One region of the Streptomyces sp. NPDC026206 genome, then DNA from elsewhere that is predicted to be linked to it. Evidence: riboswitches for the same ligand, from Rfam matches in the RefSeq annotation. Region 1 holds a riboswitch; each other region holds the start of a gene.
What was found. Region 1 has a riboswitch for cobalamin ahead of AB0F13_RS18455 (cobalamin biosynthesis protein). Riboswitches for the same ligand answer to the same signal wherever they lie in the genome.
Positions count from the first base shown of each region.

Region 2: another riboswitch for cobalamin. It lies ahead of AB0F13_RS16700 (HoxN/HupN/NixA family nickel/cobalt transporter); the one in region 1 lies ahead of AB0F13_RS18455 (cobalamin biosynthesis protein).
Region 3: another riboswitch for cobalamin. It lies ahead of AB0F13_RS02625 (ribonucleoside-diphosphate reductase subunit alpha); the one in region 1 lies ahead of AB0F13_RS18455 (cobalamin biosynthesis protein).

Region 1 covers NZ_JBEZYL010000012.1:54,793-60,763, reverse strand. The annotation lists gene AB0F13_RS18460 (cobyric acid synthase) at 1-625, opposite strand, end outside; gene AB0F13_RS18455 (cobalamin biosynthesis protein) at 655-1,626, opposite strand; cobalamin riboswitch at 1,759-1,886, opposite strand; gene AB0F13_RS18450 (hypothetical protein) at 2,000-2,251, opposite strand; gene AB0F13_RS18445 (inorganic phosphate transporter) at 2,271-3,521, opposite strand; gene AB0F13_RS18440 (class II aldolase/adducin family protein) at 3,634-4,308, shown strand; gene AB0F13_RS18435 (prolyl oligopeptidase family serine peptidase) at 4,356-5,489, shown strand; gene AB0F13_RS18430 (hypothetical protein) at 5,601-5,971, shown strand, end outside.
Region 2 covers NZ_JBEZYL010000010.1:96,187-102,157, forward strand. The annotation lists gene AB0F13_RS16690 (APC family permease) at 1-1,400, opposite strand, end outside; gene AB0F13_RS16695 (FAD-dependent monooxygenase) at 1,584-2,825, shown strand; cobalamin riboswitch at 2,787-3,002, shown strand; gene AB0F13_RS16700 (HoxN/HupN/NixA family nickel/cobalt transporter) at 3,031-4,161, shown strand; gene uvrA (excinuclease ABC subunit UvrA) at 4,650-5,971, shown strand, end outside.
Region 3 covers NZ_JBEZYL010000001.1:559,042-565,012, reverse strand. The annotation lists gene AB0F13_RS02645 (carbonic anhydrase) at 1-174, opposite strand, end outside; gene AB0F13_RS02640 (glycoside hydrolase family 3 protein) at 611-2,122, shown strand; gene AB0F13_RS02635 (DUF3311 domain-containing protein) at 2,225-2,503, shown strand; gene mctP (monocarboxylate uptake permease MctP) at 2,500-4,131, shown strand; cobalamin riboswitch at 4,274-4,418, shown strand; gene AB0F13_RS02625 (ribonucleoside-diphosphate reductase subunit alpha) at 4,580-5,971, shown strand, end outside.

The sequences.
Region 1 (5,971 bases):
CCGGTTCCAGCAGCGTGACGTCGCCCCGGAACTTGTTGACCATGTAGCCCGCTATCAGCTCCTGGTCCTCGCGGGAGAGCAGCGCCGTCGTGCCGAAGAAGGACGCGAAGACCCCGCCCCGGTCGATGTCGCCGACCACGACCACCGGCAGCCGGCCCGCCCGGGCGATGCCCATGTTGACGATGTCGCTGCGGCGCAGGTTGATCTCCGCCGGGCTGCCCGCGCCCTCGCAGATCACCGCGTCGTGCGTACGCCGCAGTTCCTCCAGGCACTGGGTGACCGTGCCGAACAACTGCTCCTGCCGGCCCGCGTGGTAGCCGCGGGCACTGAGCTCGCCCACCGGCCTGCCCATGAGGACGACCTGGCTGCTGCGGTCCCCGCCGGGCTTGAGCAGCACGGGGTTCATGAGCGCGCTCGGCTCGACGCGCGCCGCGGCCGCCTGCATGGCCTGCGCGCGCCCTATCTCCGCGCCCTCGCGCGTGACGTAGGAGTTGAGCGACATGTTCTGCGCCTTGAACGGCGCGACCTTGACGCCCTTGCGGACCAGCCAGCGGCAGATGCCGGCGGTCACGACGCTCTTGCCTGCGTCCGAGGTGGTCCCGGCCACCAGCAGGCCCCCGCCCAGCGGGCGCGTGGGCCCACTCCTGTCGGCTGTCACCGATTCCTCCTCCTTGCGACGCTTGCGAGAGAGAGCCTGCCCACGACGGCGGCCCCCAGGGCCAGCGCCGAGACCCGGCGCGAGAGCCGCACCGCGCGTTCGATGTCCGCCACCTCCACGGGCCGGTTCTCCGCGCCGAGTACGGGGCGGTGTTCGACGCGGCCGGCGTAGGCGAGGGTGCCGCCCAGGCGCACCCCCAGCGCGCCGGCGAACGCGGCCTCGACCGGTCCGGCGTTGGGGCTGGGGTGGCGGGAGGCGTCGCGCCGGGCCACGCGCCAGGCGCCGCGCGGGTCCGGTCCGGCGAGCACGGTGAGGGCGGCGGTGAGCCGGGCGCCGGGCCAGCCTGCGACGTCGTCGAGCCGGGCGGAGGCCCAGCCGAACCGCCGGTGGCGGGGCGACTTGTGACCGACCATGGCGTCCAGGGTGTTGACCGCGCGGAAGCCCACCAGGCCGGGCACCCCCGCCAGGGCCCCCCAGACGAGGGCGCCCACGACGGCGTCGGAGGTGTTCTCGGCGACGGACTCGACGACCGCCCGTGCGATCTGCTGCCCGTCCAGGGCCTGCGGGTCGCGCCCGCACAGGTGCGGCAGCCGCTCCCGGGCGACCTCCAGGTCGCCGGCCGCGAGGGCACCGCCGACGGCCCGCGCCTCACGGCCCAGGGACGTACCGCCCAGCACCGCCCACGTCGCGGCGGCGGTCAGCGCGGTGCCGGCGGCGGGGGAGCGGCGCGCGGTACGGGCCAGCAGCGCGGCGCCGGCCGCTGCGCCGCCCGCGCACAACAGGGCGTGCAGGGTGCCGTAGCCGCGGTGGTCGCGCCACAGGCGCTGTTCGACGGCGTGTGCGGCGCGCCCGAACGCGGCGACGGGGTGACCGCGGCGCGGGTCGCCCAGCACGAGGTCGCAGGCGAAGCCGAGCGCGGCACCGCAGACGAAACCGATGTGATCCTCACGCAGGTGATGCCTGCGCATCGCGCGCACCGGTCAGGCCGCCGTGAGGCCTTGGCGGGGACGGTGCACAGGGGGCAGTGGTCGGCGGCAGCCAGGCATGGTGATGTGTCCTCACTCAGGGTCCGCGCCCTGGCTCGACGTGACCGGCGACCAGAGTCTCCTGGCTCCCGGATCGGCGTCGCCCCGGCCTTCCGGCCCGCGCTGGCGGACCGTGGCCCTCGGTGGGGGACACTCCCCGGTGACAGTGGCGGGACCGCGCCGGATTCGCACCGGCTTCCTCTGCTGTCGCCGTTTGGCTCCGGAAGTCCACCACGGCCCGGGAAGGGCAGTCAACTCACGGTTGACCTGCGGCCTTCCCGGGCCGTGGGGGAGGTATTCGCGGCGTTCGAGGGGCTCAGGAGACGATGAGGTGGATGCCGTACCCGACGGCCGCCGCGCACAGCGCGAAACAGGCGTAGGCGCCGGCGCGCGTGAGCGTGCCCGGGCCGCCGGCCGTGACTGCCCCGTCGGCGGGTCCGTCCGGCTGCACCTGGGGCTTGCGGGACGACGTGCCGACGATGCCGAGGGTGAAGACGCCCACGAGGGCGACGGTCACCACGAGGCTGACGCCGAAGACCTGGCCGAGGGCTTCCCAGTTGATCTGCATGACGGGATTCCTTGGTTCCTTAGCTCGTCGCCGCGGCGGCCGCCGGAGCGGCTGCCCGCTCGGCGGGGGCGGGGGCGGCGGAGAGGGGGCCGGCCGGCGGCGGGGCGACGGCCTGGAGGGCGGCGGTGATGACACCGGCGGGCTCGGCGGGCAGGCCCTGCGGCTGGTTGAGGTCGTTGACGTTGTCGTGCGTGACCGGCTTGCGGCGCGAGGCCGCCCAGATCGCGCCGGACACGGCCAGGCCGAGGACGGCGACCGCGGCCACGCCCCAGTCGCCCTGGTCGGCGAGGAGGGCCGCGCCACCGGCGACCAGGCCCGCGGCGGGCAGGGTCAGGCCCCAGGCGAGGACCATGCGGCCGGCGGTCGACCAGCGCACCACGCCGCCCTTGCGGCCGAGGCCGGCGCCCATGATCGAGCCGGAGCAGACCTGGGTGGTGGAGAGCGCGAAGCCGATGTGCGAGGAGGCGAGGATCACCGTCGCGGCGCCGGTCTGGGCGGCGAAGCCCTGCGCCGGCTTGATGTCGGTGAGGCCCTTGCCGAGCGTCTGGATGATGCGCCAGCCGCCCAGGTACGTACCGAGCGCGATGGCCAGGCCCGCGGAGACGATGACCCACATCGGCGGGTCGGAGTGCGGGGCGACCACGCCGCCGGCGACCAGGGCGAGGGTGATCACGCCCATCGTCTTCTGGGCATCGTTGGTGCCGTGCGCGAGGGAGACCAGGGCGGCCGAGGCGATCTGCCCGGCACGGTAGCCCTTGGCGGTCTCCTGCTCGTCGCGGCCGCGGGTCAGGCGGTAGGTGAGCCGGGTCGCGCACCAGGCGGCGAGGCCGGCCACGACCGGCGCGGCGACCGCCGGGATGAGGACCTTCATGACGACCTTGTCGGCGTTGACCGCGTCGAAGCCGACGGCGACGACGGTCGCACCGATCAGACCACCGAAGAGGGCGTGGGAGGAGCTGGAGGGCAGTCCGGCCAGCCAGGTCAGCAGGTTCCAGACGATCGCGCCGACCAGCCCGGCGAAGATCACTTCCGGCCGGATGCCGGCGGCCTCGTCGATGATGCCGCCCGAGATCGTCTTGGCGACCTCCACGGAGAGGAACGCGCCGACGAGGTTGAGCACCGCCGACATGGCCACCGCGACCTTGGGCTTGAGGGCGCCCGTGGAGATGGTGGTGGCCATGGCGTTGGCCGTGTCGTGGAAGCCGTTCGTAAAGTCGAACACCAAGGCCGTGACGATCACGATCCCGATGAGAAGCGTGATGTTTTCCATTCACCCAGGCAATCAGCTCGATGGTCAGTACGCGGCGACCGTAGGGACCCAGGGTGAACGGAAGGTGAACTGGGACGGGCTGAGCGATGACGCGAACCGGAGGCGGAGACCGATGACGGCATACGAACAGGCTGTGGGCGGGCAGGACGGCATACCGCACATATGGGGCCGGGTCGTGGCCACGGCCCGCCGCACCACCGCCGACGGGCTCGTGGTGGGCACCTCGGGGAACGTCTCCGCACGCGTCGGCGACGTGGTGCTCGTCACTCCCACCGGCGTCCCCTACGACCGGCTCGGACCCGGCGACGCGGTCGGCGTGGACCTTCAGGGCCGTCAGGTCCTCGGCGAGCTGAGCCCCACCAGCGAGCTGCCGATGCACCTCGCCGTCTACCGCTCCACCGACGCCGCCGCCATCGTGCACACCCACGCCGTGCACGCCACCGCCGTCTCCACCCTCGTCACCGAGGTACCGCTGATCCACTACATGGCCGCCGCCCTCGGCGGACCGGTCCGCGTCGCCCCCTACGCCCTCTACGGCACCGAGGAACTGGCCGGCCACATCCTGCGCGCCCTCGACGGCCGCACCGGCTGCCTGCTGCAGAACCACGGCACCCTCACCTACGGCGCCACCCTCGACCAGGCCTACGACCGCACCGCCCAGCTGGAGTGGATGTGCCGGGTCTGGCTCACGGCCGCCGCCCTCCCCGGCCGCACCCCGTCCCTGCTGACCCCCGAGCGGCTCGACGAGGCCGCCGACAAGCTCCGGGGGTACGGACAGCGCGGCTGAGCCCCGCCCGCTGGCCACCACCGCGACCCGCGCCCACACTGGAGGCGATGGTGCTCCGCACAGCGGCGGCCGTGGCCGCCACCACACTGATCGGTGCCGGAGCGGCCGCGGTGGCGGCCGGGCGGTACGCCGGTGACGCCGCCCTCAAGGCGGACCCCGGCCGGCCGCTGCCGGGCGAACCGCGCCTGGCCCTCCACGACGTCGCGGACGGCACGGTCACCCTCGGCCGCACCCCCGCGTCCCTGCGCCCGGGCACCTACGGGCTCGCCGGGCGCCGCATGCGCGCCGTCGTCGGGCCGGTCGTCGCGGACGTCTCCCACCCGCACGACCGCGTGGTCCGCCGCCTGGAGCGCGTCACCCACGGCAGCCCGCGGCCGGGCGACCACGTCTGGCTCACCCCGCAGGTGCACACCGGCAACCCGCGCACGGCCCTCGGCCTCGACCACGCGGAGGTGGACGTCCCCGGCGAGCTGGGCCCGCTGCCCGCGTGGTTCGTGCCCGGCACCCGCGACACCTGGGTGATCACCGTGCACGGGCTGGGCACCACCCGCGAGCACCCCATGGTGATCCTGCCGTTCCTGCACCGGCAGCGGCTCCCCGTGCTCTGCCTCGCCTACCGCGGCGACGCCGACGCGCCCCGCCCGGCGCACGGAATCAGCCATTTCGGCGCCGGTGAGTGGCGGGATCTCGACGCCGCCATCCGCTACGCGGTCCGCTACGGCGCCCGCCGGGTGGTCCTGCACGGCTGGTCCACCGGCGCCACCATGGCCCTGCTGGCCGCCGTGGAGGGCACGGACCCGCAACTGCGCGGCCGCATCGGCGGCCTCGTCCTGGACGCCCCGGTCCTGGACTGGCCGGCCGCGCTGCGTGCCCTCGCCGGCCGCCGCGTCCCGGCATCCCTCATTCCGCTTGCGGTCCGGGCGACCGAGGGCCGCACCGGCCTCGCCCCCGGCGCCCTGCTGGCCGCCGCCGACCCGGCCCGGCTGACCGTGCCGACGCTCGTCGTGCACGGCACCGACGACACCCTCGCGCCCCTGGCGCACTCGCGTGAACTCGTCGCCGGACGACCGGAACTGATCACCTTGCGGACGGTGCGCGGAGCCGGTCACGCCGGGTCCTGGAACGCCGATCCGCAGGGCTACGAAGAGGCCCTGCGGCGCTTCCTGACCCCCCTCATGTAGGGCGCCCGCGGCCCCCCGCCGGCACCCTCGCCACCGGCCGTCACCGCTCGTCGGCGGCCGGATAGTTGATTCCGATTGGGTTTTCGGAGCGTGAACGGCAAGACTGCTCCTGTGACGTCCCGTACTCCGCGCGACTCCCGGCTCAGACTCGTCCCCCGACAGCCGATCGCCGCCGCCCGCCGGGCCGTGGCGAACCGAGGCTCCCGCCCGGCTCCCCGCCCGCCCGCGGGCACCCCGGCCCGGCCGGAACTCGCCCACCAGGCGAGAGGCGGGCTGGCCGGCGCCGTCCGCCTGGCCCGCTGGGCGGCCGCCGAGTGCGGTCACGGCACCACACTGCGGCCGGGCACGGCCGGGGGGCTGAGCGAGGAAACGGTCGAGCGGGCCGCCGCCGCCCTGGGGCTGACGGCAAGCCAGGTACGGGCCGACTGGGACCGGGCCCGCCTCGCCGGACTCCTCGAACTGCACGGCGGAACCGCCCGCCC
Region 2 (5,971 bases), on a different contig from region 1:
GCCGCCCAGAGCACGAAGGCCACACAGCCCGCCGCCACCCAGACCAGCGACCACTCGATCGGGTGCCGTCCGGGCGAGCTCTTGTCCGAGTAGCCGTAGATGACGAGCCAGCCCGTCAGGGCCACCACGCTCGGCAGCGGATGCAGCCACACGCGGTACGGCCGCCGCAGCCCCGGCTGGCGCCGGCGCAGCACGGACAGTGCCAGTACCTGCGCCAGCGCCTGCACGATCACCATCACGGCGGTCAGCAGCTGGATGAGCGTGGCCAGGTCGGTATGACGGCCGATCAGGAAGCCGACGGCGGTGAGCACCCCCATCGTGGCCAGCCCCAGTACCGGGAAGCCGTGGCGTGGGTGCAGCTTGGCGTACGGGCGGAAGAAGACCTTCTCGCGGGCGGCGTCGTACGGCGCCCGGGAGCCGCCCAGCAGCCCGGTGAAGACCGAGGCGACGGCCGTGACGAGGATCAGCACCGTGACGGTGTTCGCGGCGCCCTTGCCCCAGGCCTCCTCCAGCACGGCGGAGGCGACGGAGGAGTGGGCCGCCGATCCGGGGTCGAGCATCTGCCTCCAGTCGATCACGCCCAGGGTGCCGATCTGCAGCAGCAGATAGATGCCCATGATGCCGAGGATGGAGTAGACGATCGCGCGCGGCAGCGTGCGCCCGGGATCCTTGATCTCCGCGCCGAGGTAGGCGACGGTGTTGTAGCCCAGGTAGTCGTAGATGCCGATCGTCAGGCCCGCGGCGAAGCCGATCCAGAAGTGATGGGTGGTCACCTCGAAGGCGTGGTCGGGGTAGGTGAAGGCCCGGTCCGGGCTGAAGTGGGTGAAGGCGGCGACGATGACGAGCGTGACCGAGGCCAGCATGACGCACCACAGCACAGCCGTGATCCGTGCGATGTGGTCGACCCGCCGCCACAGCAGCAGGATGATGAGGGCGATGACGGCCAGCCCCGTCAGATCGCCCTGCGTCTGCCCCATGCCCGGCCAGAGGTAGCCCAGGTACTGCACGAAGCCGATGATTCCCGTGGACATGCCGATCGGGATGAAGAGCATCGCCGTCCAGACGAACAGGAACGGCACCAGCTTGCCCGTCCGGTACTGGTACGCCTGCCGCAGGTACACATAGCTGCCGCCCGCCCTCGGCATCGCGGCCCCCAGCTCCGCCCAGATCAGCCCGTCCGCCAGGGCCAGGAGCGCGCCGGCCACGAAGCCGATGACCGCCTGCGGACCGCCGAAGGAGGCCACCATCAGGGGGATGGTCACGAAGGGCCCGATGCCGCACATCTGGCTCATGTTGATGGCGGTGGCCTGGAACAGCCCGATGCGGCGCACGAACGCGCCCCGCTGGCCGGGCACCACCGGCTCCTCGGACACGTGCTGCGTGCCTGCCGAATCTGTCATGGCGTCAGCCCCTTCTCGTTCGTCCACTGCACTCGTACACCGGCCTGCCTGACGCGTCCATTACCTGCGGGGTGTCGGCGACTCTGGCGCCACGCCCGACGGGCAGTCAAGATCTGTGCACGAAGAGCAAGAACGAAGAGCAAGAACGAACAGCGAAGAACGAAGAGGACGAGGGAGCAGACAATGCACGGTGGAAGAGTGGCCGTAGTGGGCGGCAGCATCGCGGGATGCGCCGCCGCGCTCGCCGCGGCCCGCGCGGGCGCCGATGAGGTCGTGATCTACGAGCGGGCCCCCGGCGGGCTCCAGGACCGGGGCGTGGGCCTCGCCGTCCGCGATGAGCGCTACGCCGAGCTGGAGGCGGCCGGCTACATCGACGCCACCATGCCCTGGGTGCGGCTGACCAGGCGCACCTGGCTCACCCGGGACGGCGGTGACCGCGCCGGACGGCGGCTGGCCCAGCTGCCGTTTCCGTTCCGCTCGTACAACTGGGGCTCGCTGTGGCGGGAGTTACGTACCCGCGTCCCGGCATCCGTCGACTACCGGCAGGGCGCGGCCGTCGAGCAGGTCGTCCCCGGGCCGCACGGGGTGGGGCTGCGCCTCGCCGACGGGCGCGAGGAGCGTTTCGACCTCGTCGTCGGCGCGGACGGCTACCGATCGGTCGTACGGGCGGCCACGCGCGCCGCCACTGCGCCCGTCTACGCCGGCTATCTGGCCTGGCGCGGCACCGTGCCCGCCGAGGCGCTGCCCGGCCCGCGCACCGCCTGGGCCGAGGACGAGGCGGCGACCGTCACCTTCCCCGGCGGCCACATGATCGCCTACCGTATCCCCGGCCCCCACGGCGTCGGCACCTCCGCCAACTGGGTCTTCTACACCGCCCCGCCGCCGTCGGCCGCCGCGGCGCTGAAGGATCCGACGAGCCTGCCGCCCGGCAGTGTGACCGACGAGCTGATCGCGCATCATGCCGCCCTCGTCGAGCGGCACTTCCCGCCGTACTGGCAGGAATTCGTGCGGCTCACCCCCAGGGCCGAGGCCTTCGTCCAGCCCCTGTACGACCTCGCCGTGCCGCACTACGGCGAGGGCCGGCTCGTCCTCACCGGTGATGCGGCCGCCGTGGCCCGCCCTCATGTGGGCAGCGGCGCCGTCAAGGCCCTGCAGGACGCCACGGTCCTGGAGCGGTGTCTGCGCTCGGCCGGGACGTGGGAGGAGGCGGTAGGGGCGTACGACGCCGAGCGCTCGGCCGGCGGCCGGGCCGTCGTCGATCTCGCCCGGCGACTGGGCCGGGCGCAGGTCCAGGCCACCCCCGACTGGGCGGCCATGGACCAGGGCGCGGTCGAGCGGTGGTGGCAGGAGGCAGCCGACGGGGAGCGGTGTTTCGGGGGCCAGGAGTTAAAGTGGCCGGGCCGTGGTGTTCGGGAAGACCGGTGACGGATCCTCGTGGTCCCATTCCGGAGCGGCCCTCGCCACTGTGATCGGGGAGTGACCGTCCCGTTCCGCGCGCCCCGGGCGCGCGGAGCCACTGGCCGCAGCCGGCTGCCGGGAAGGCAGGGGCGGGCGCGAATGGACCCGTAAGCCAGGAGACCGGCCACGGCATCTCGAAATGATCCACGAGGTGCTGGAGCGTTCAACCCCGATGACTGTGCTTTCCAAGTCCACCGAATCCCCCGGCGGCACCCTGCCCGCCTTCCGCTGGCGCCGCCAGGACACCCTGCGCACCGCCGGCCTGCTGGCCGTCATAGCCGCCCTGCACGTCGTCGCCTTCGGCGTGCTCTTCCTGCTGGTCGTCCCGAACCACTACACCGTGGACTCCAAGGTCTTCGGTGTGGGCCTCGGTGTCACCGCCTACACCCTCGGCATGCGGCACGCCTTCGACGCCGATCACATAGCCGCCATCGACAACACCACCCGCAAGCTGATGGCCGACGGCAAGCGCCCGGTCTCCGTCGGCTTCTGGTTCGCCCTCGGTCACTCCAGCGTCGTCGTCCTGATGGCCCTGCTGGTGGCCGGCGGCACCCAGCTGGCCGGGACGCTGCTGAACGAGGAGTCCACCACCCACCAGACCCTTGGCCTCGTCGGTACGACCGTCTCCGGCGGCTTCCTCTACCTCATCGCCGCCCTCAACCTCATCGCCCTCGCCGGCATCCTGCGCATCTTCCGCGCAATGCGTGAGGGCCGCTACGACGAGGCCGAGCTGGAGCAGCACCTCGACTCGCGCGGCTTCATGAACCGCATCCTCGGCCGCTTCACGCGCTCCGTCACCCGCCCCGGGCAGATGTACCCGCTGGGCTTCCTCTTCGGCCTCGGCTTCGACACGGCCACCGAGGTCACGCTGATGGTGATGGCCGGCAGCGGCGCCGCCGCCGGGCTGCCGTGGTACGCGGTCCTGTGCCTGCCGCTGCTGTTCGCCGCCGGCATGAGCCTGTTCGACACGCTCGACGGCACGTTCATGAACTTCGCCTACCAGTGGGCGTTCTCCAACCCCGTCCGCAAGGTCTACTACAACCTCACCATCACCGGCCTGTCCATCGCCGTTGCCTTCCTCATCGGCACCATCGAGCTGGTGGGGGTCCTGCACGAGAAGCTCGGCCTGGACGACGCGGTGACCGGCTGGATCGCCGGACTGAACCTCGACAACGTCGGATTCGTCATTGTCGGGCTGTTCGTGGTGGTCTGGGCAATCGCGCTCGCGTACTGGCGCCTGGCCAAGGTCGAGCAGCGCTGGGCGGCCCGCACTACCACCGCCACCGCCCTCACGGACCCGTGAGCGGGGCAGGCGGAGATGAAGCCGGGAGTCAGGGACGCCCGCACCCCTGACCCTCGCACTCCTTCCTCGCCCTGATGACAGGCGGGCCGTTCCCGGCGGACTCCTCCCGCACCACCACCCTGGTCGGCCCGCCGCACGTCGGACAGATCCGCGACGAGGGATCACGCTCCCGGTCGACCGCCGCGGCGATCCTGTGCAGGGGGCCCGCGGCGGTATCGGTGTCGGACATGGGCTATCCCGTTCACTTCCACGCTTGTCGCACTGCAGAGGGCTGCATCGTGGCGCACGACCCCTGATCACGTCAGCGCCTTGCGCTGTGATCACCCTCTGGGGGGTGAGAGGTGCACAGGAGCTGACGCGGTGACTGTTCCGTGCCCCGTCTGGGGGGGCACCTCCCAGCGGTAGCCGGGGAGATTGAGGACCGGGGGTCCGGGGCGGAGCCCCCCGGTTACGGGAAGGGGCGGGGTGGGGGAAATAGAGTCGTGCGCATGCACGACCCCTACGTCCGCGTGCGCGGCGCCCGCGAGCACAATCTCCGGGCCGTCGACGTCGACATCCCCCGCGACGCCCTCGTCGTCTTCACCGGAGTCTCCGGCTCCGGCAAGTCGTCGCTGGCCTTCGGCACCGTCTACGCCGAGGCCCAGCGCCGGTACTTCGAGTCCGTCGCCCCGTACGCCCGCCGGCTCATCCACCAGGTCGGTGCCCCCAAGGTGGACGAGATCAGCGGGCTGCCGCCCGCCGTCGCCCTCGAACAGCGGCGGTCCTCGCCCACGTCGCGCTCCTCCGTCGGTACCGTCACGACGCTCTCCAACTCCCTGCGCATGCTCTTCTCCCGCGCCGGCACCTACCCGGCGGGGGCCGGGCGGCTGGACTCCGACGCCTTTTCGCCGAACACCGCCGCCGGCGCCTGCCCTCAGTGCCACGGGCTCGGGCGCGTCCACCGGGTCACCGAGGACTCGCTCGTCCCCGACCCGTCGCGCTCGATCCGCGACGGCGCCGTCGCCGCGTGGCCGGGGGCGTGGCAGGGCAAGAATCTGCGGGACATCCTCGACACGCTCGGGTACGACATCGACCGGCCGTGGCGGGAGCTGCCGCAGGCGGACCGCGAGTGGATCCTCTTCACCGACGAGCAGCCCGTCGTCACCGTGCACCCCGTGCGGGACGCCGAGCGCATCCAACGCCCTTACCAGGGCACGTACATGAGCGCCCGCCGCTATGTGCTGCACACCTTCGCGGACTCCAAGAGCGCCGCGCTGCGGGCCCGCGCCGAGCGGCACCTGGTCAGCGGCCCGTGCCCGGTGTGCGACGGGCGGCGGCTGCGGCCCGAGGCGCTGGCCGTCACCTTCGCCGGGCGGGACATCGCCGCGCTCGCCGCGCAGCCGCTGGCCGAGCTGGCGCGGACGCTGCGCCCGGCGCGCGACGGCGAGGGGGTCGCCGCCGCACTCGCCCAGGACCTGCTCGCCCGGATCGAGGTGCTCAGCGAACTCGGCCTGGGCTACCTCAGCGTGGACCGGCCCACACCGACCCTGTCGGCCGGTGAGCTGCAGCGGCTGCGGCTCGCCACCCAGCTGAGGTCCGGACTCTTCGGTGTCGTCTACGTCCTGGACGAGCCCTCCGCCGGCCTCCACCCGGCCGACAGCGCCGCCCTGCTGACCGTCCTGGACCGGCTCAAGGCGGCGGGGAACTCGCTGTTCGTCGTGGAGCACCACATGGACGTCGTGCGCCGCGCCGACTGGATCGTGGACGTCGGGCCCGGGGCGGGCGAGCACGGCGGACAGGTGCTCCACAGCGGGCCGGTCGACGGGCTGGC
Region 3 (5,971 bases), on a different contig from region 1:
CTCGAAGAGTTCGCCGGGGCGCGCGCCGGTGATCAACGACGGTACGACGCGCGAGTCGGAACAGGTGATGAACAGGGCCTCGGGGGACTGTCCGGCCTCCAGGGGCCGGAAGGTCTCGGCGTTCTCGGCCACGTGGCTCGCGAACGAACGGGCGTTGTCAATGAGCGACTTCATGTTGGCCTGCCTCCTGCACCCCTTCAATCAGAGGGGGGCGCGGTGTGGTCGGGTCGGGTCATGTCAGGTCGGATCGGCATTGCCGGACAGCGGGCGCCACGACGGCGGGGCGCCAACGGCAGCCGTGATGTGTCCGATTCTCCACGGCTGCCGCTACGAGCACTTTACCCACACATTACCTGCCGATGACAGTCTTTATCTTTCTCAAACAGCGGGCGCAGGGGCGCACTTGACGTGTTACGGATAACACCCGCACTCCACACCGCACTCCACGCCGCGATCAACACCGCTACATGCCTGACCATTTGGACTGCTCAGAGGCATTCACGGCGTCCTTGACACCCTGATTGGTACAGTCCAATATCCCGACTGTCCGGGCAACCGGGGCACCGGACATGCGCGCGGCACCGTGCGGTGCCGGCCGGAGGGGGCGCACATGAAACTCACGCAGCTGACCCACGCGGTGCTGCAGCCGGGGTTCGAGGGCACGACGGCCCCCGACTGGGTCCGCCGCCGGATCGCCGACGAGGGCCTCGCCTCCGTCGTCCTCTTCGGACGCAACATCTCCACGCCCGAACAGGTCGCCCGGCTCACCTCCGCCCTCCGCGCCGAGAACCCCGACCTGATCATCGCCATCGACGAGGAGGCGGGCGACGTCACCCGGCTGGAGGCCTGGACCGGCGCCTCGCGCCCCGGCAACCTCGCCCTGGGCGCGGTCGACGACACCGCGCTGACCGAGTCGGTCGCCCAGGACACCGGCCGGGAGCTGCACGCGGCCGGCGTCACCCTCGACTACGCGCCCAGCGCCGACGTCAACTCCAACCCCCGCAATCCCGTCATCGGCGTGCGGTCCTTCGGCTCCGACACCGCGCTGGTGGCCCGGCACACCGCGGCCTGGGTGCGCGGACTGCAGTCGGCGGGGGTCGCCGCCTGCGCCAAGCACTTCCCCGGCCACGGCGACACGGCCGTCGACTCCCACCACGACCTGCCCACCGTCGCCGCCTCCGCCGCCGAGATCGCGGTGACCGCCCTGCCGCCCTTCGTCGCCGCGATCGAAGCGGGCGTACGCGTCGTGATGACCGGCCACCTGCTCGTCCCCGCCCTCGACCCCGGCTTCCCCGCGACCCTCAGCCGGCGCATCCTGACCGGCCTGCTGCGCACCGAGCTGGGCTTCGACGGGCTCATCGTCACCGACGGCATCGAGATGAGCGCCGTGACCTCGCGCTACGGCATCGACGGCGCGACCGTGGGGGCCGTCGCGGGCGGCGCGGACGCCGTGTGCGTCGGCGGCGAGAGCGCGGCGGAAGCGGTGACCGAACAGCTGACGGCCGCGCTGGCCGGGGCCGTTCACGACGGCACGCTGCCGGAGGAGCGCCTGGCCGAGGCGGCCGGCCGGGTCGCGGAGTTCGCCACCTGGTCCGGGGAGCGGTTCAGGGCCCGTACGGCCGGGGACGGCGTACGCTCCGGCATCGGGCTCAGTGCCGCCCGGCGCGCCCTGCGCGTCGTCGGGCCGCCGGCCGGTGCCCTCCCCCTGGGCGCCGACCCGCACGTCGTCGAGTTCGCCCCCGCCTCCACCCTCGCCATCGACCGGCAGACCCCCTGGGGTGTGGCCGCGCCCCTGCGCGAACTGCGGCCCGCCGCCACGTCGGTACGGCTGACCCAGCGCGAACTCGCCCGTGACGCCGGCCTGCTGGGCCGCACCGCGCTCGCCCCGGCCACCGGGCGCCCCCTGGTCGTCGTGGTCCGCGACGCCGCCCGGCACGCCTGGATGGCCGACGCCCTCGGCCGTCTCCTGGGCGAGCGGCCCGACGCGGTCGTCGTCGAGATGGGCGTCCCCACCGCCGCCACGCCCGGCGCCGTGCACGTGGCGACGTACGGCGCCACCCGCGTATCGGGGCAGGCCGCGGCCGAGTTCCTCGCGGGGACAAGCGGAACCGGCACCGTCTGACGTTGTCATTCCGATATGCGGATAGGGGGTGACGTCCCGAGGCGCCCTCCCCTAGATTTCCTGCGCATTACGCACGTGATCGCACAGGGGACGGAGTCACGCATGTCTGAACCACCCGCGCAACCACCCGGAAACGGCCGCAGACCGGTCGTCACCGTGCCGCTGATCATCGCCGGCGTGTGCCTGGCGGTGCCCTTCGCGGCGATGCTCTGGGTCGACTCCTACTCCCGTCTCACCCCGGCCTTCATCGGCATTCCCTTCTTCTACTGGTACCAGATGCTGTGGGTCGTCCTTTCGACGCTGCTCACCGTCGCCGCCTACGTCATAGTCCGCCGCCACGAGCGGCGGACGCGGGAAGCGGCGGGGGGTGAGTCCCGGTGAAGGACGGCGTGAACGGTGTGGCACTCACCGTCTTCATCATCTTCTTCCTCGCCGTGACCGTCATGGGCTTTCTGGCCTCGAAGTGGCGGCGTGCGGAGAACGCGAACAATCTCGACGAGTGGGGCCTGGGCGGCCGCTCCTTCGGTACCTGGGTCACCTGGTTCCTGCTGGGCGGCGACCTCTATACCGCCTATACGTTCGTGGCCGTTCCGGCCGCCATTTACGCGGGCGGCGCGGCGGGCTTCTTCGCGGTGCCGTACACCATCCTGTGCTACCCGCTGGTGTTCACCTTCCTGCCGCGGCTGTGGTCGGTCTCGCACAAGCACGGCTATGTGACCTCCTCGGACTTCGTCCGGGGCCGGTTCGGCTCCAAGGGCCTCTCGCTCGCCCTGGCGCTGACGGGAATTCTCGCCACCATGCCGTACATCGCGCTGCAACTGGTCGGCATCCAGGCCGTTCTGGATGTGATGGGCGTCGGCGGCGGCGAGAACACCAACTGGTTCGTGAAGGACCTGCCCCTGCTCATCGCCTTCGGCGTGCTCGCGGCCTACACCTATTCCTCGGGGCTGCGCGCGCCCGCGTTGATCGCGTTCGTCAAGGACACCTTGATCTACATCGTGATCATCGTGGCGATCGTCTACATCCCGATCAAGCTCGGCGGCTTCGACCACATCTTCGCGAAGGCGGGTGACGCGTTCGCGGCCGAGAATCCGGCCACCGGCAAACCACGCGGCTCACTCGTTCCCGGCGCACAGGCGCAGTGGTCCTACGCCACACTCGCACTCGGATCGGCGATGGCGCTGTTCCTGTATCCGCACTCGGTGACCGCGGTCCTCTCCAGCAGGAGCCGTAATGTCATCCGCCGCAACACCACCATTCTTCCCCTCTACTCCCTGATGCTGGGCCTGCTGGCCATGCTCGGCTTCATGGCCGTCGCCGCCGGGGTGAAGGTCAAGAACGGTCAGCTGGCGATTCCGCAGCTCTTCGAGGACATGTTCCCCGACTGGTTCACGGGGGTGGCCTTCGCGGCGATCGGCATCGGCGCGCTCGTTCCGGCCGCGATCATGTCGATCGCCGCCGCGAATCTGTTCACCCGCAACATCTACAAGGACTTCATCAAGCCGGACGCCTCGCCCGAACACGAGGCGAAGGTCTCCAAGCTCGCCTCCCTGCTCGTCAAGGTCGGCGCCCTCGTCTTCGTCCTGACCATGGACAAAACGGTCGCCATCAACTTCCAGCTGCTGGGCGGCATCTGGATCCTGCAGACCGTCCCGGCGCTCGTCGGCGGCCTCTTCACCCGCTGGTGCCACCGCTGGGCGCTGCTCGCGGGGTGGGCGGCCGGCATGACGTACGGGACGTGGCGGGCATACGAGACGCCGAGCGCCACCCAGGATCATTTCGGGAATACCAACCTCATTCCCCTCATCGGCGAGAAGGGGTACATCGGCCTCACCGCCTTCCTCCTCAATGTGATCGTCGTCATCGTGGCGACGTTCGTCCTCAGGGCACTGAAGGTGCCGGACGGCGTCGACCGGACCCGGCCGTCGGACTACACCGCCGACGCCGGCGACCCCGGCGTCCGTACGGACCTCCCCCCGGCCACCGTGGGAGCCCCCGGCGGGCACTGACCCGTCCCCCCTCCCGGAGGGCCGTCACATCCCCGCCCAGGGGGCGTGGCGGCCCTCCTCTCTTACCCTGCAGGGCCCGCCCGTTAGCACATTCCGCAACCGCTTCATGACGGGACGACACAACATGTGGGGGCGCGTACGAGGCCCGGCACTAGATGTATGCTCGTGCTCGCTGTCGTCGCAGGGGAATCCGGTGGAAATCCGGAACTGTCCCGCAACGGTGTATGTGTGCGCATATACACAGCGCACCCGAAGTCCGAGGACCTGCCGACAGCGCGTCCACCACCGAGCCTGCCCTGGGCTCGGCTATGGGCGTTGAATTCGTCCGGGCCCCGCGGTTGGGCCGACGGACGCCTACGAGCTGTGCCCTGGTGCAAGTGGCATGCCCGTACGCGACCGTCGCGCGCACCCGCCCGGCCCACCCCAGCCGAGCGAGGGAGAGCCACACGTGACCATCGCGCCCGCAGATCCGGTTTCAGCGAACGCGGAAGCGACCGGCCCCGGGACCGCGCTGCTGCGCACCCTGACCGATCTCACCGCCGATCTGCCCGCCACCGACCCGGGCAAGGTCGCCGCCGCCGCGCTGCGCGGCCGGCACCCCGGTTCGGACGAGGCCGAGCTGCGCTCCCTCGCCACCGAGGCCGCCGCCGGCCTCATCGCCGAGGAGCCCGAGTACTCCAGGCTCGCGGCCCGGCTGCTCACCCGGGCCATCGCCGACGAGGCGGCCGGCCAGGGCGCGACCTCCTTCTCCGCCTCGGTCGCCGTGGGCCACCGCGAGGGCCTGATCGCGGACGGGACCGCCGCCTTCGTGGCCACCCACTCCGAGCGCCTGGACGCCCTCGTGGCGGCCGCCCTCGCCGACGGCGCCGACGACCGCTTCGGCTACTTCGGCCTGCGCACCCTGCACAGCCGCTACCTGCTGCGCCACCCGATCACCCGCAGTGTGATCGAGACCCCGCAGCACTTCCTGCTGCGCGTGGCCTGCGGCCTGGCCGAGGACCACTCCGTGCGGGCCCTGGAGGACGTCGCCGAGCTCTACGGGCTCACCAGCACGCTCTCCTACCTGCCGTCCTCCCCCACGCTCTTCAACTCCGGCACCCGCCACCCGCAGATGTCGTCCTGCTACCTGCTGGACTCGCCGCTGGACGAGCTGGACTCGATCTACGACCGCTACCACCAGGTGGCGCGCCTGTCGAAGCACGCGGGCGGCATCGGCCTGTCGTACTCCCGCATCCGCTCGCGCGGCTCGCTCATCCGCGGCACCAACGGTCACTCCAACGGCATCGTGCCGTTCCTGCGCACCCTCGACGCCTCCGTCGCGGCCGTCAACCAGGGCGGCCGGCGCAAGGGCGCGGCCTGCGTCTACCTGGAGACCTGGCACGCGGACATCGAGGAGTTCCTGGAGCTCCGCGACAACACCGGTGAGGAGGCCCGCCGCACCCACAACCTGAACACCGCGCACTGGATCCCGGACGAGTTCATGCGCCGCGTCGAGGCCGACGCCGACTGGTCGCTGTTCTCCCCGGCCGACACGCCCGAGCTGGTCGACCTCTACGGTGACGAGTTCGACGCCGCCTACCGCAAGGCCGAGGCCGACGGCAAGGCCGTCAAGCAGATCCCGGCGCGGGTCCTGTACTCCCGCATGATGCGTACCCTCGCGCAGACCGGCAACGGCTGGATGACGTTCAAGGACGCCGCCAACCGCACCGCCAACCAGACGGCCGAAAAGGGCAAGGTCGTCCACTCCTCGAACCTCTGCACCGAGATCCTCGAGGTCACCGACGACGGCGAGACCGCGGTCTGCAACCTGGGCTCCGTCAACCTGGCGCAGCACCTGGGC